Regions from separate parts of the Qipengyuania sp. L-5Y genome, predicted to be linked through region 4. Evidence: predicted binding sites of a transcription regulator. Region 4 holds the regulator's gene; each other region holds the start of a gene.
The links. Region 4 encodes LexA, which represses DNA repair genes until DNA is damaged. Its sites were predicted from a motif close to GTTCCNCNCTTGTTCT; they were not measured.

Region 1 (4,019 bases), on a different contig from region 4:
TTTCGATTTCGCCTTCTTGTCGATCAGCTTGCGGAGCGCCTCGACATAGTGATCTTCGAATTCGCCTGCATCGAAAGGCGCGCTTTTCTGTTCGATCAGCGTATTGGCGAGGTCGAGCAGTTCCTTCTTCGGCTTTGCATCGCCGATGTCATCGAAGAAGGACTGTCCCTGCCGGACTTCATTGGCATAGCGGAGCGTTTCGAGAAGCAGACCCTTGCCGCATGGCTTGATGGCGACCAGTTTTTCGCTGCCGCGCACGGATAGCTGACCCAGCGCCACCTTCTTCGATTTTCGCAACGCTTCGCGTAGGACGATGAAGGCTTCTTCGGCGAGTTCATCATTCGGGACGACATAATAAGGTTTCTCGAAATAGAGCGGGTCGATCTCGCACGCGTCGACGAACTGGACGAGTTCCAGCGTGCGCTTGCTTTCTATCTTGACCGCTTCGATCTCTTCATCGTCCAAGAGGACGTAATTACCCTTGGAAACTTCATAGCCCTTGATGATTTCGTCGCGATCGACCGGGCCGATGCCAGGGACGACCTTTTCATAGGAAATACGTTTGCCGCTGGGCTCGTGGATCTGATTGAAGCTGATGCGCGCACCCGATTTGGTGGCGGAATAGATTTCGACCGGTATCGAAACCAGCGCGAGCCTGATCTGTCCCTGCCAATATGCGCGCGCTGCCATCGAAATCTCCTCGAACCCTGAAAGGAGCGCTTGAGCGCGCGAATAGGTTCCGAAGAAGAAACGGCCCCGCAAGTGCCGAACACTCGCGGGGCCGCAGATCTGGTCAGTCCATCACCTTACTGACAGGCGAGGCATTCCTCGTAATCGGTCTGTTCGCCGCCGGCAGCCAGTTCGTACTTGGCGGCATCGGCCGTATTGTCGGCTTCCACGCCGCCAGCAAATCCGGCGCGCTGCACGCTCTTCGACCGCAGGTAATAGAGCGATTTGATGCCCTTTTCCCATGCCTGGAAGTGCAGCATCATCAGGTCCCACTTGTCGACATCGGCCGGGATGAACAGGTTCAGCGATTGCGCCTGATCGATATAGGGTGCGCGATCGGCCGCGAATTCGAGCAGCCAGCGCTGATCGATTTCAAAGCTGGTCTTGAACGCGGCCTTTTCCTCCGCCGTCAGGAAATCGAGGTGCTGGACGCTGCCGCCACGTTCCAGGATCGAGTTCCAGATATTGGTCGAGTTCTTGCTCTTCTTGTCGAGAATCTTTTCCAGATAGGGATTCTTGACGATGAAAGAGCCGGACAGCGTCTTGTGCGTGTAGATGTTGGCCGGGATCGGTTCGATGCAGGCGCTGGTGCCGCCGCAAATGATGGAAATCGACGCGGTCGGCGCAATCGCCATCTTGCAGCTGAAGCGTTCCATCGCACCGGTTTCGGCCGCGTCCGGGCACGGACCGCGTTCCTGGGCGAGCACCAGCGAGGCTTCTTCCGCCTTGGCGCTGATGTGTTTGAACATCTTGAGGTTCCAGACCTTCGCCATCGGGCTTTCGAAACCGATGCCCTTGCTCTGCAGGAAAGAGTGGAAGCCCATTACGCCCATGCCGACGCTGCGTTCGCGCATGGCGGAATATTTGGCGCGGGCCATCTCGTCCGGCGCGCGATCGATATAGTCCTGCAGGACGTTGTCGAGGAAGCGCATGACGTCTTCGATGAACTGCTTGTCACCGTTCCACTCGTCCCACTTTTCGAGGTTGAGCGAGGACAGGCAGCACACCGCAGTACGATCGTTGCCGAGATGGTCGATGCCGGTCGGCAGGGTGATTTCGGCGCACAGGTTCGACGTCGAAACCTTGAGGCCCAGTTCGCGGTGATGCTTGGGCATCATCCGGTTCACCGTGTCGGAGAAGACGATATAGGGTTCGCCCGTGGCGAGACGGGTTTCGACCAGCTTCTGGAACAGGCTGCGGGCATCCACGGTCTTGCGGACCGATCCGTCGCGCGGAGATACGAGGTCGAATTCCTCGCCATTGCGCACCGCTTCCATGAAGGCATCGGTTACGAGCACACCGTGATGCAGGTTCAGCGCCTTGCGGTTGAAGTCCCCGCTGGGTTTGCGGATTTCGAGGAATTCCTCGATCTCGGGGTGAGTGACATCGATGTAGCAAGCGGCCGAACCGCGGCGCAGGCTACCCTGGCTGATCGCGAGAGTCAGCGAATCCATTACACGCACGAAGGGAATGATGCCGCTGGTCTTGCCGTTGAGGCCGACAGGTTCGCCGATACCGCGAACATTCCCCCAGTACGTGCCGATGCCGCCGCCTTTAGAGGCGAGCCAGACGTTTTCGTTCCATGTGTTGACGATACCGTCGAGGCTGTCTGACACCGAATTGAGGTAGCAGCTGATCGGCAGGCCGCGCGTGGTGCCGCCATTCGACAGCACGGGCGTTGCGGGCATGAACCACAGGTTCGAAATGTAGTTGTAGAGCCGCTGCGCATGATCGCCATCGTCGGCGAAATAGTCCGCGACACGGGCGAACAGATCCTGATATTTCTCACCCGGAAGCAGATAGCGGTCGGTCAGGGTTTCCTTGCCGAATTCGGTCAGCAGCGCATCGCGGCTTTCATCGATCTGCACGTCGAAACGGCGATCGAGAACCTTCTTGCTGTCTTCCTTGGTCGCCTGCGCAGCAACGGCCGCAACCGCGCCGGCAAGAGCTTCGCCCGCGGCTTCCTGAACCAGCTGTTCGCTACCGTTGTCGGACTTGTCCATGGCGACCGCCTTCTTCTTGGTGGTGGGCTCGTCGACAGTGTCGTGCGTATCCAGATCCAGTGCCATCGCCGTGTCGTTCCCGCTCTTGAAATCCATCGTCTGCCCCGCCGTTTGAGTGTACCGCCCGCCCATGACCGGGCTGCGCATGTTCCGCTTGTGTTCGAGTCGGCGGGACTGTCTTCCCACCTAGCAATTTTGTGCGGTTCGAGGGTAAAAACTTATCCCGCTTTTCCCCACAGCCCCGGCGTGAAAGCGGCTTCTCCCTATAAGGGAACAAACCGCCGATAGCTAGGTCTTGTGGGTACCCCCGGTATCCCGACTACTAGATACTGAATCAGACGGGACTCGTGTGCAAGACCGTAAATGAACTTTTAAGAAGGTCGGCAGCCTGTTGGCGAAGTGCTTTATCCAGGTGCAACGCCGCGACGCGTGGATCAAGCTGGACTTGGCGAACACGCAAGCCCGAAAATGAATCCGGGAAAAAAATTTTGCGGGCAAAAATCATCGTGCCGGGTTGAGAATCATTCGAATCCCGGCGCGCAATTTTGCAACCCAACGCTGTCCCGCTCGCTGCGAGGTTCCTTAGGACCATTACCTGCGCCAGCTTGTGAGGAAGTGGGTCAGCCTGTCGCAGATTTGGCGTGGCCGGCGATGGCATCGGCCACCTCATCGACCAGTTCCAGAGGCAGGTCATGACCCCATCCGCGAATGGTCTTCAGCTTCGAGCCCGGAATGCAGGCGGCGGTGTCCCTGCCGCCTTCGCACGGCACAAGCGGATCGTCTTCGCCATGCAGCACGAGGGTGGGCACGGCGATATCCCTCAGCATAGGCCGCCGGTCCCCATCCGCCACGATAGCCGAGAGATGGCGCGTGGGCCCTTCAGGGTAGAAGCTGCGGCGAATGCTGGCGCGCGTGCGATCGCGCAGGCGGTCTTCCGCCGTCGGGTAGCCGGGCGATCCGATGGTTCGCGCCAGCATCACCCCGTGATCGACGAGCACGTCTTCATCCGTGCTGTCGGGACGGGTCACCAACGCCTTCATCGCCTCCGGCCTGGCGGGCGGCAGTTTGGGATTGCCGCTGGTCGAAAAAACGGATGTCAGCGAAAGGCACCTATCCGCATGGCGATGCACAAGATGCTGCGCGATCATTCCGCCCATGCTCGCGCCGACGATATGCGCCTTGTCGATTCCGAGCGCGTCCAGCAGACCGGCGCCATCGTCGGCCATGTCGGCCAAAGTATAGGGAACCTTGGGCGTGAGGCCGATCTTGGACATCAAGGTCAGCTTG
Region 2 (4,019 bases), on a different contig from region 4:
AATCCGATCGGGCATTTTCGACAGGCTGATATAGCCTTGTCGATCGCGGCCAAAGTCTCCGGCCGCTCGTCGAATTCCAGCGCTCCCTTCTCGACCATTTTCGCCTCACGGGATTGGGCCCCTGCGACGAGCTCGGGAATTAGCGCCGCTTCAGGCATGTTCTTCCAGTATTTCTTCGGCATTTCTTTCAGCATCGCGCCGATCTTGAGACGCGCCGGATTGAAGATGGACGCGTAATAAGTGCGCCATAAATCCTCCATGGGATCGCCTTGCGGAGCATCGGAGCGCTCTGCCGCCGGCCCCTCGGTCATGGTTTCGCCGTCCCAGTGAAGGCTTCCGCGAGGCGTAAGGATCGACCAGCGCATATTGGCAAACCTGCGCATGAAGAAACCCGCATTGGCGCGCAGAATATGATGGTCAGGCTCGAACCAGGCAACGTATCGATCACCGCCTTCTGCCTCATCCGCTTCAACTAGGCGAAACCGCACAAATGCATGCATCTTGTGACTGTCGCGCCGAACATTCTTGTCGAGCTCCTCGATCTTGCGGACATCGTCGTCAGCCTTGTCCTCCATCATCCCTGGATTTGCCTGCAACCGCCATAACAGCCGGTACAACAGCGCGAACCTCTCCGGATCGGAATGAAGCGCGGCATTTCTTGCCAGGTTCACGAACCGCCGGTTGGCACGTACAGGGGGCGCACCTGAAGTCGGCGCAGGAACACCATGGTCACCTTGCGCGAAAAGGTCGCCGCTCCCTCCCGGTTCGATCCAGGAAATACGATCGGGCGGAACCCGAGCCTGGATCAGCGCTCGTGCACAATCGCGCCAGAAATCGAAATCATCCGCTGCCGGCAGATGCACCACATGGAAACTGTCAGCGCGCGCGGCCTGGAGCATGGTCATGCCGAAAACAGCTCCAGCTGCTCGGTCTTGGGCGCAAGCATCGTGCGCAGGTCTGCGCGGTCCGTCAGCATTAAAGGACGCCAATCCACGGTGCAGATGAACGGTCGAACCTTGGTGATGGACAACGTAAGCCGCGCCACATCGTCGAGCCGCAACGTCCGGTGCCTGCGACTGGCAAGGATCTTGTGAACCGCTTTTACGCCCAGGCCAGGCACGCGCAGCAATTGCTCCTTCGTGGCGCGATTTACATCCACGGGGAACTGCTCCCGAAACTTGAGCGCCCAGGCAAGCTTGGGGTCGATGTCCAGCGGCAGATTTCCATCCGCTTCTGTCGCCTGCATCACCTCGGCCGGCTTGTAGCCGTAAAACCGCATCAACCAGTCCGATTGGTATAGCCTGTGTTCGCGGATTAACGGCGGCCGCTTCAACGGGAGAACCGCGCTCGCATCGGGAATGGGAGAAAACGCGCTGTAATATACGCGCCGCAGTTTGAAACTGTCGTAAAGCCGGCTCGCCTTGCCCACGATATCGCTGTCCGTCGCCGTGTCCGCGCCAACGATCATCTGCGTGGATTGCCCCGCCGGAGCAAAACGCGGCGCATGTTTGAACTTCTTGCGCGCATCTTTCAGCTCGGCGATATCGCTGGTCACCTTGCCCATCGCCCCTTCGATCTGTCCGGAATTCTTGTCCGGCGCGAGGCGGGTCAAGCCGCTATCGGTGGGCAGTTCCACATTGATCGAAACGCGGTCGGCATACAGCCCGGCCTGATGCACGATTTCCGCATCCGCTTCGGGAATGGTCTTGAGATGGATATAACCGCGAAAGTCATGTTCTTCGCGAAGGATGCGCGCCACTTCAACCAGCTGCTCCATCGTGTGATTGGAGCTTTTCACGATGCCTGACGAAAGGAACAGCCCCTCGATATAATTACGCCGATAGAACGCCAGTGTCAGATCCACCACTTCCTGCGGGGTGAACCGGGCGCGCGCGACGTTCGAACTCTTGCGATTGATACAGTAGTGGCAATCGAACACGCAGTAATTGGTCAGCAGGATTTTCAGCAGACTGATGCAGCGGCCGTCCGGCGCATAGGCGTGACAAATGCCCATCCCCTCCGTCGACCCGATCCCCTTCCCGCCGACCGAATTGCGTTTCGACGTTCCCGAAGATGCGCAGGATGCATCGTATTTCGCCGCATCCGCGAGAATTTCGAGCTTCTGAAGGGTAGAGGCAGAGGCCATTTGTTCTATATATGTTCAACATGGCCCGTTGCAAATATCGTTTGATATAATTCGCCCCCCTCTTCGTTTTCCCTGCGTGCACCCGCGGGACCGAACGGACGTGTCGATCATTGCATGAAGACAAATCTCACGAGGAGTCGATCAATGAAACACGCCGAAGGAAATCCGGAAGACCTCAAGAAAAAGTTCTGGAAGTCGCTGGCAGACAGCCCATTTCTGTTCCTCCAGCTCACGAACGACAGCTCCACTGCGGTGCCGATGAGCCCGCAGCTCGACAAGGATGCCAACAGTTCGATCTGGTTCTTCACCCACACCAAGAGCGACTTTGCGAAGCTCGGTTCCGCCACCGCGACCTTCGAAGGAAAGGGCCACGACATGTTCGCCCGCTTCAACGGCACGCTGGTGAAGGAAACCAGTCAGGAGCGGTTCGACCAGTTCTGGAATAATTTCATCGAAGCCTGGTACGATGGCGGCAAGACCGATCCCGATATCCTGTTCCTGCGCATGGATCTGGGCGATGCGGAAATCTGGGACGGCGACATCGGCCTCCTGAATACCGCGAAGATGGCATTGGGCATGACGGTCCACGACGAAGCGGAAAAACGCCACGTCGACACGGTCGATATCTGATCCAACCGTCTCTCGAACCGAAAAGGGGCGCCTCACCGGGCGCCCCTTCTTGTATCAGTCCTTCTTCCTGCCAGGCTCGATCGGCACCATCGTCTCGTCTCCGGCAACATCGTCGATCACTTCGACGATGCCCTGCCCCAGATGGCTGTGCCTCCGCGAATAGAGTACATAGATCACCACGCCGATGATCCCCCACCCCGGCAGGAACAGCATGGCGGCACTCGGCAGGTTGAAGAACAGCAGCACGCAGCCGATGATCGTCAGCGGCGCGATGACCCACACCATGGGCACCTTGAAGTGCCGCTTGCGCCCCGGATCCCTCACGCGGAGCACCATGACAGCCACTGCCACCATCAGGAAGGCATAGAGCGTTCCCGCGTTCGAGATATCCGCCAGCTGACCGACCGGGAAGAATGCCGCCCCGATGGCCACCGCAAGACCGGTGATGATGGTCACGACATGCGGCGTTTTGAACCGTGGGTGCACCCGGCTCAGCCGTTCGGGCAGCAGCCCGTCGCGGCTCATCACGAAGAAGATGCGCGTCTGCCCGAAAATCAGCACCAGGATGACCGAAGGCAGCGCGAGGAAGGCTGCCAGCCCGATCGCATTGCCGAAGCCGGAAAAGCCCAGCATCTTGAGCACATGGGCCAGCGGTTCGTTCGAACAGACCAGCGCATCGGCATATTCCGGCATCGCACACTGGCGCGCCAGTTCGGGCGATCCCGCTTCCAGCGGAATGCCCATCGCATCCATGATCGGCTGCCCGCCGATGGTCCCGATCGCACCCGCGGCGACAAGGATGTAGAAGATCGTGCAGAACAGCAGCGATCCGACCAGCCCGATGGGCACGTTGCGTTGCGGGTTCTTGGTTTCCTCCGCCGCGGTCGAAACCGCATCGAAACCGACATAGGCGAAGAACATGGTCGCCGCGGCACCGACTGCACCCACCCCGGTTCCCCAACCACCGAAGACCCCGGCCGGCAGAAACGGGTTGAAATGCGACGCTTCGAACTCCGAACTCGTCAGCGTGATCGCCACGAACGCGGTCAGCGCCGTAACCTTCACGATGACGAGGACGGCATTGACCTTGGCGCTTTCACTCGTGCCGATGACCAGCAGGCCCGTCACCAGCAGCGCGATCACCAGCGCAGGAAGGTTGATGAACCCGCCTGCGGCCCCGCCCAGAGCCAGCGGCCCCGCGCTCAACCAGGCGGGCAGATGAATACCCAGTCCTCCCAGCACG
Region 3 (4,019 bases), 220 kb from region 4:
CGGCGGATCGCACGCGCGAAACGCTCTTCAATATGCTCGCAAGCAGGCTCGGATCGTTCGAAGGAGTTAACGTTGTCGACCTGTTCGCTGGATCGGGTGCGCTCGGGCTCGAAGCGCTATCGCGCGGCGCTGCGTCCTGTCTCTTCGTCGAACAGGATGCCGATGCGGTAAAATCCATCCGGAAGAATATCGAGTCCCTCGACGCGAGGACACGCACGACCGTCCAGCAGGCCTCCGTGATGAGCCTCGGTCCGGCTAAGGCCCCACACGACCTGATCCTGCTCGATCCGCCTTACGATACCGGAGCAGGCCATGTCGCCATCGACCGACTGACGCGTCTGGGATGGATCGGCCCGGCAACTTGGGTCGCGCTGGAAACCGGGGCAAGGGAAGAGCGCGAACTGCGCGGCCTCGAAGTCGTGGCGGACAGAAAAATGGGCAAGGCGAAGGTATCTCTTCTCCGCCTTGCCCAATGATTTGATCCAGACCGATTACATCGGATCGGTGGCTGCATCCGTTTCGGGTTCGACCGGCGCGGTAGTGTCGCCCATCGGATCGGCCGGTGCCGTAGTATCAGCCATCGGCTCGGTAGGGGATGACGGTGCGGTTGTTGCGGGCGCAGTGGTTGCCGGTGCAGTCTGGGCTGCAGCCTGAGCTTCGATCTGAGTCCAGGCCTGCGCCTGCTGCTCGGCACTAAGGGCCGTGATCGTCACCTTGTTTTCGTCTGAAATCCGCCAGAACAGTTCCTGACGCTCCGGTGTAAGGTCCCAGTAATAGGCTTTTACGTCTTCCGGCCAGGCGTCGAACTGGGTCTGCTGCTCGGTCGGCCATCCGTCATAGGAAACCTGTTGTTCGGCCGTCATAGCCGTGGACGGGGTCGTCGCAGCATCGGCAGTGTCGGTTTCCGCTGTCATGTCCTGTGCAACAGCCGGGATAGATACGGCAGCAAGTGCGCCGCCAGCTATGTAATAGAATGTCTTACGCATCATTGGTCCTTTCGTTTGGCCACTGGGCCGTCCTGAGGCACAATTCGCATGTGCTCGATTATGGGGGATCAACGGACGGTGCAGGGATTTGGATGCGGCTCGAACGCAGCCGCGGACCGGTTTGTCGTAAAATGTGCTCAAAATGCGGCAAGCTGCGCCTCGCCCCGTAAGATCATTTCGAGGAAAACCCGCTAATACCATGATGAGAATACGAAAAGGGGCGGGAACACCATGGTGTCCCCGCCCCCTCCAAGCGTCGCGCTGCCAGCTTCGGGCGCGCGAGCGGAAAGCCTGTTGTTATGAACCTGGCTTGGTCGCAGGCAGTGGCTCGTCGATTTCACTCGCGGGCCTGCCCGGCCAGTATTCGAGCGGACGGGTGCCAGTTTTGTTCTTTTCCCAGCTGTTGATGCAACCATCCTGCTGATCGCCGCGGCAGACGGGCACGTCTTCACCCGATGCAGCCGCATAACCCGAAGGGGTTGCCTGCGTGACTTCCTTGCTCACGAACCGCGGCGCGGCCGAACTCGTGGACGCACCGGCGGTCGTCGCAGTACGCGCTGTTGCCGTGCTGGACGGGGCAGAAGTGGTCGCAGCCGGGGCAGCGCTCATCTGCGAAGAAATCTGCGTCCACGCCTGCGTGCGGGCTTCAGGCGTCATTTCATAAATGCGCACGCGCTGATCGTCCGTCAGCACCCACCAGCCTTCAACCTGCGCCGGGGTTAGCGTCCAGTAATATTCCTGCACCTCGTCAGGCCAGGCGTCATAGGTCGTCTGCCGCTCGGCAGGCCAGCCGTCATACATCGTCTGCTGCTCGTCGGTCAGGACATAGACCGTACCGTCGGCATCTACTGCCACGTCCTGCGCGATGGCAGGAACGGCCGTAAAGGCAATTGCTGCGGCGCCGGCGAAAATAAGATTACGCATAGGAGAAGTCTCCATTATCGTTGTCATTGTCCGTCTTACGCAGGAAACGGGTCGTCGGTTCCAGAGGGGGGCCATGCGCAGGGCTTGTGTTCTGCCTTGGCGTTCCCTAGCTGTTCCGGACTTCATGTCCGACCCATCACCCTCGTCCGGCGCGCTCGAAAAGGCGCAGATTCCCGCCTATGCGGCCCAGTTGAACGCACCCCAGCGCGATGCCGTATTGACCACGGAAGGACCGGTGTTGATGCTTGCTGGGGCGGGCACCGGCAAGACCGCGGCACTCACCGCACGTTTGGCACATCTCATCGCAACCCGGCGCGCATGGCCAAGCGAAATCCTGTGCGTAACCTTCACCAACAAGGCAGCGCGCGAAATGCGCGAGCGTGTGGGCCGTCACATCGGGGATGCGGTCGAAGGCATGCCGTGGTTGGGGACGTTCCATTCCATCGGCGCACGCATGCTGCGCCGTCACGCCGAACTGGTGGGACTTGAAAGCAATTACACGATCATCGATACCGACGATCAGCTTCGTCTGCTCAAGCAGTTGATCCAGGAAAACGATCTCGACGAAAAGCGCTGGCCCGCCCGCCAACTGGCCGGTTTGATCGACCGGTGGAAGAACCGTGGGCTCAATCCGGGCGATCTCGATGCGGTCGAAAATGAAGCTTATGCCAATGGCCGCGGCGCGCAGTTCTACAAACTGTATCAGGACCGCCTCAAGACCCTCAACGCCTGCGACTTCGGCGATTTGCTATTGCATATCCTCAACATCTTTCGCGATCACCGCGATGTGCTGGAACAGTATCAGCAGCGCTTCAAATACATCCTCGTCGACGAATATCAGGATACCAATCAGGTTCAGTACCTCTGGCTGCGCCTGCTTGCCCAGGCGCGCAAGAACATCTGCGTGGTGGGCGATGATGATCAGTCCATATATTCATGGCGCGGCGCAGAAGTCGCCAATATCCTCAAGTTTGAAAAGGATTTTCCTGGCGCAGCTGTGATCAAGCTTGAACAGAACTACCGCTCCACGCCGCAGATCCTTGCCGCGGCATCGGGGCTTATCGATGCCAATAGCGAACGGCTCGGCAAGACGCTGTGGACCGAACTGCCCGCCGGCGAAAAGGTCCGGGTTATCGGTGTCTGGGATGCGCCCGAAGAAGCGCGCCGCGTGGGCGAAGAGATAGAGCGGCTGGAAGCCGAAGGCGCTCCGCTGGACGAGGTCGCCATTCTCGTTCGCGCACAATATCAGACGCGCGAATTCGAAGACCGCTTCATCCAGATCGGCCTCAACTATCGCATTGTGGGTGGCTTCCGCTTCTACGAACGGGCCGAGATCCGCGATGCGCTCGCTTATTTGCGCACCATTGCCCAGCCGGCCGATGATCTGGCATTCGAACGGATCTACAATCAACCCAAGCGCGGCCTTGGCGCAAAGACGCTGGAAGCCATGCGCCGCCATGCGCGCCGCACGCAGACGCCGCTGGCCGCCGCCAGTCTCGATCTGTGCGATACGGACGAATTGCCGGCGCGCGCACGCAACACTCTGATCGGCCTGCTGGGCCAGTTCGTTCACTGGCGGGAGCTATCGGAACAGATCACGCCGTCCGAACTGTTGCGCACGGTGATCGCCGAAAGCGGCTACGAGGACATGCTGCAGAAGGATCGCAGCGCCGAGAGCGCGGGTCGCCTCGAAAACCTGACCGAACTGGCCCGCGCCATGGAAGAATACGACACGCTCGGCGATTTCCTCGAACATGTCAGCCTGGTGATGGACAATGAACGGGCCAATGACGGTGAGAAAGTCACCATCATGACCATGCATGCGGCCAAGGGGCTGGAGTTCGATCATGTCTTCCTCCCCGGTTGGGAAGAAGGCGTCTTTCCCAGCCAACGCGCTATCGACGAAGGCGGGCTGGCCAGCCTCGAGGAAGAGCGCCGCCTCGCCTATGTCGCGATCACGCGCGCCAAGCGCCGCTGCTCGATCTTTCACGCCGCAAACCGCCGCATCTATGGCCAGTGGACCAGTTCGATACCCAGCCGCTTTATCGAGGAACTACCCGAAGAACACGTGAAGAGCGAAACCACCATGACCGGTGGTGCCTCGCTCTG
Region 4 (4,019 bases):
GTATTGGCTATACACTGCTTACCGGCGCCGAAGTGCCGACCGTGCGTAGCTGTATCGGAGCTCTGCTCGTACTCGTCGCTTTGGCTGTAGGACGAGAACCACTGTCCATGCGGATGATCGCCGTCGCGGCGGGAGTCGTGCTCGCGTTGTGGCCGGAATCGCTCGTCGGGCCGAGTTTCCAGATGAGTTTTGCGGCAGTCATCGCCATCGTATCGCTCCACAATGTGCGTGCGGTACGGGACTTTCTCGCACCGCGACAGGAGAGCTGGCTGCGTCGCATGTCGAGACGGGCGGCAATGCTGTTCCTGACCGGACTGGTCATCGAGTTGGCCTTGATGCCAATCGTCTTATTCCATTTCCATCGCGCCGGCGTTTATGGAGCGGCGGCCAATCTGATCGCCATTCCGCTGGTCACATTCATATCGATGCCGCTGGTGGCGCTTGCTTTGGCGCTCGATCTGATCGGAGCGGGCGCGCCGGCGTGGTGGCTGGTGGGCAAGTCGCTCGACCTGCTGCTGGCCATTGCCCATTTCTTCGCCGAGCAGCCGGGGTCGGTCAAACTTGCGCCGCGTATCGGCATGGGAGCGATAGGGTTATACGTGGGCGGGGCGCTCTGGCTGGCGTTATGGCACGGCAGGGCGCGCCTGCTGGGTTTTGGGCCAATTATCGCCTCTGCCGTGCTGATGATCACCGCCCCGATACCCGATATCCTCATTACGCGTGACGGACGCGACATAGGCGTTGCCAACGAGGCCGAACGGTTGCTGGTTCTGCACGATCGTGAAGGCGGATATGCTCAGGACAATCTGCTCGAACTGGCCGGTACGGATCAGATCCCTATCGAGATTGCCGACTGGCTGCGCAGCCGGTGCAGCGACCAGTTTTGCGTCTTCTCCCTAGAACGGGGTGGGCGACCCTGGTCCGTCCTCGTCGCCCGCAATAGAGATCTCGTGGAAGAGCGGGCACTGGCCGCGGCTTGCATGCGGGCCGACATCGTCATTGCCGACCGGTATCTGCCGTACAGTTGTCGGCCGCGCTGGCTCAAAGCGGACAGAAGATTTCTCGACCGGGAAGGGGGCGCTTCGATCTACCTGGCAGATCAACGGATCGATACGGTCGCCCAGGATCAGGGCGAGCATGGATGGTGGCGCGCGCCGCGTGAGTAGGCGCGCGCCAGCAAATCAGTGGTAGCGGCGGAGCAGGCCCGCCAGTTTTCCCTGAACCTGAACCCGGTGGGGTTCATAAACTTGCGCTTCGTATGCGCCGTTGGCCGGATCGAGCACGACGCGGCCTGCATCCTTGCGAAGGTATTTCAGGGTCGCTTCTTCGTTGTCGACCAGCGCCACGACAATCTCGCCATCGCGGGCCGTGTCCGTGCGTTTTACCAGAGCGAAGTCGCCATCGAAGATCCCGGCTTCGATCATGGAATCTCCGGAAACCTCCAAGGCATAATGTTCGCCCGGACCGAGCAGCGCGGCCGGCACGGGCATGCTGGACTGACCTTCGATCGCTTCGATCGGGGCGCCGGCGGCAATCCGCCCATGAAGCGGAACATCGATGATATCGTTGGCCGGTTCGGGCGCCACCGCCTTTGCCGGGATAGCAGCCGATACGGCATCATTTGCCGCCACCGGAGCGGGCGACCCCATCACGGCATTTTCAGGAAGCTTGACTACTTCCAGCGCACGCGCCCGATTGGGGAGGCGCCGGATGAAGCCACGTTCTTCGAGCGCCGAGATCAGGCGGTGTACGCCCGACTTGCTCTTCAGATCGAGCGCTTCCTTCATTTCTTCGAAGCTGGGGGAAATGCCGGTGTCTTCCAGACGTTGCTGGATGAACCGGATCAATTCGTGCTGCTTGGCGGTCAGCATTGTGCGAACTCCGTATCGCGTGTTCACGAAAGCCGTGAACGAATGCGGAACAATTAAGCAACCAAAATTGCAAAGTCAAGCAATTCAGCCGTTCCTTGCGGAACAACCGTTCATGGTTCGATCCGGATCAGCACGCTGAGAAACCGCTGACGTTAAGCTTTTCGGACGGGCAGGGGAGACATGGACCACATGGACCACTGTCCAAGGGGATAAAAAGTCACCCCGCACCGAGGCCGAAATCGTGCCAGAACGCAGCGGGCTTGGTCTGGAGCTGATACCTTTAACCGGTCAGCAGCGTGTAGGACAGATCAGTTCCCGAGCAGCATGCGAGTTGCCGCTTCGACATCGCATTGGCGCATCAGGCTTTCGCCGACCAGGAAGCTGTTCACCCCGGCGTGTGACAAGCGCTGGCAGTCTTCGAACCGAGAAATGCCGCTTTCGCCGACCAGAAGCGAACCTTCAGGTGCCAGAGGCGCCAAGGCTTCGGTCGTGACGAGATCGGTCGAGAAGGTCCGCAGGTCCCGGTTGTTCACGCCAATGAGGCGCGACTGTAGCAATGCTGCACGTTCCATCTCTGCGTGATCATGGACTTCTACCAATACGTCCATGCCATATTCCACCGCGGCCCGTTCGATCTCCACCATCGCACCATCATCGAGTGCGGCGACTATGATCAGGATCGCATCAGCGCCGAGTGCGCGCGCTTCGGCCACCTGCCAAGTATCGACCATGAAATCCTTGCGCAGGACGGGCAATTCGCAGGCCGATCGCGCTTCGACCAGATAATCTTCGTGACCCTGAAAATACGGGGCGTCGGTGAGAACCGAAAGGCACGCAGCGCCCCCTGCAGCATAGGCGCGGGCATGGGCAGCGGGATGGAAATCTTCCCGGATCACGCCCTTCGAGGGTGAAGCCTTCTTGATTTCGGCGATGAGGCCGAAGCCGGACCGTTCCGCACGTTCGAGCGCAGAGCGGAAACCACGCGGGGCGGTCTGTTCGCGAGCGGAAGCGTCGAGATCGGCCAGCGACCGCATGCGCTTGCGTGCGGCCACTTCTTCTCTTTTGGTGGCGCAGATTTGTTCTAGCTTGTTCATATCAGGCGGCCATTGCGATCCAGCTTTCGAGCAAGGTCCTGGCTTTGCCGGAATCCAGTGCTTCGGCGGCGATTTCGGCGCCTTCCGTCCAGTCGTCTGTACGGTCGGCGACGATCATAGTGGCCGCGGCGTTGAAAAGTACCGCGTCGCGATAAGGTCCGGGTGTGCCCGCAAGCAGGGCTTCCAACGCGCGGGCATTGTGACGGGGATCGCCACCGCGAATAGCCTCGACCGGTGCGTGGGGCAGATTGGCATGTACCGCGAGCACCCGGCGCATCTCGAAATCGTTGCCCTGAACGTCAGCCAGTTCGTTGCCGCCGGCAAGGCTCAGTTCGTCCAGCCCTTCGTCGCCCGAGGCGATGAAAGTGCGGTCGGTGCCCAGCTTTGCCTTGGCTGCGGCATAGATGGGGACATAGGCCGGGCGCGCGATACCGATAAGCTGCCGCTTCACGCCGGCCGGATTCGAAAGCGGACCCATCAGATTGAAGATCGTACGAACGCCAAGCTTCTGGCGAATGGGCTGGATCCGTCCCATGGCCGGGTGGTGGTTCTTGGCGAAAAGGAAGCAGATCCCGAGTTCCGCCAACGTCTTCTCGGCACTTTTTCCTGCAGCTTCCATGTCGAGGCCTAGTACCTCGAGCGTATCGGCCGCGCCGGATTTGCTGCTGGCGGCCCGATTGCCGTGCTTGGCGACGGGCACGCCGCAAGCTGCGACGACGAGGCTGACAGCAGTCGAGACGTTGAGGGTGTGGTGTCCGTCACCCCCGGTTCCGCAGCAATCCACCGTGCCTTCGGGCGCGTCGACGGGAATGAGCCTTTGCCGCAGCGCGCGCGCAGCGCCGGCGATCTCGTCAGATGTTTCGCTGCGAGCGGACATATCGACCAGGAACCGTGCGATCGCATCGTCATCGGTTTCACCGTCGAGGATCCAGCCGAAAACCTCTTCGGCTTCCGCTTCCCCAAGATGTTGCTTTGCGTCGGGAAGCGTTTTCATGCCGGGACCTTGGCGGCGATGCCGCAGATTTCGAGGAAGTTGGCGAGCAGGGCGTGACCA

Region 1: a site for LexA is predicted at 2,880-2,895, ahead of AC13F2_RS06355 (ribonucleoside-diphosphate reductase subunit alpha). Genes of this name have one in related genera too.
Region 2: a site for LexA is predicted at 2,149-2,164, ahead of AC13F2_RS03325 (putative DNA modification/repair radical SAM protein). Genes of this name have one in related genera too.
Region 3: a site for LexA is predicted at 2,012-2,027, ahead of AC13F2_RS14775 (ATP-dependent helicase). Genes of this name have one in related genera too.

Annotation. Positions count from the first base shown of each region.
Region 1 is NZ_JBSXOM010000027.1:26,956-30,974, forward strand. It holds gene ku (non-homologous end joining protein Ku) at 1-690, opposite strand, end outside; gene AC13F2_RS06355 (ribonucleoside-diphosphate reductase subunit alpha) at 807-2,828, opposite strand; gene AC13F2_RS06360 (alpha/beta fold hydrolase) at 3,353-4,019, opposite strand, start outside.
Region 2 is NZ_JBSXOM010000021.1:39,170-43,188, reverse strand. It holds gene AC13F2_RS03330 (UdgX family uracil-DNA binding protein) at 1-905, opposite strand, end outside; gene AC13F2_RS03325 (putative DNA modification/repair radical SAM protein) at 902-2,146, opposite strand; gene AC13F2_RS03320 (pyridoxamine 5'-phosphate oxidase family protein) at 2,291-2,776, shown strand; gene AC13F2_RS03315 (amino acid permease) at 2,831-4,019, opposite strand, start outside.
Region 3 is NZ_JBSXOM010000032.1:230,255-234,273, forward strand. It holds gene rsmD (16S rRNA (guanine(966)-N(2))-methyltransferase RsmD) at 1-476, shown strand, start outside; gene AC13F2_RS14765 (hypothetical protein) at 492-986, opposite strand; gene AC13F2_RS14770 (hypothetical protein) at 1,284-1,910, opposite strand; gene AC13F2_RS14775 (ATP-dependent helicase) at 2,035-4,019, shown strand, end outside.
Region 4 is NZ_JBSXOM010000032.1:12,155-16,173, reverse strand. It holds gene AC13F2_RS13715 (ComEC/Rec2 family competence protein) at 1-1,166, shown strand, start outside; gene lexA (transcriptional repressor LexA) at 1,182-1,871, opposite strand; gene trpC (indole-3-glycerol phosphate synthase TrpC) at 2,180-2,965, opposite strand; gene trpD (anthranilate phosphoribosyltransferase) at 2,967-3,959, opposite strand; gene AC13F2_RS13695 (anthranilate synthase component II) at 3,956-4,019, opposite strand, start outside.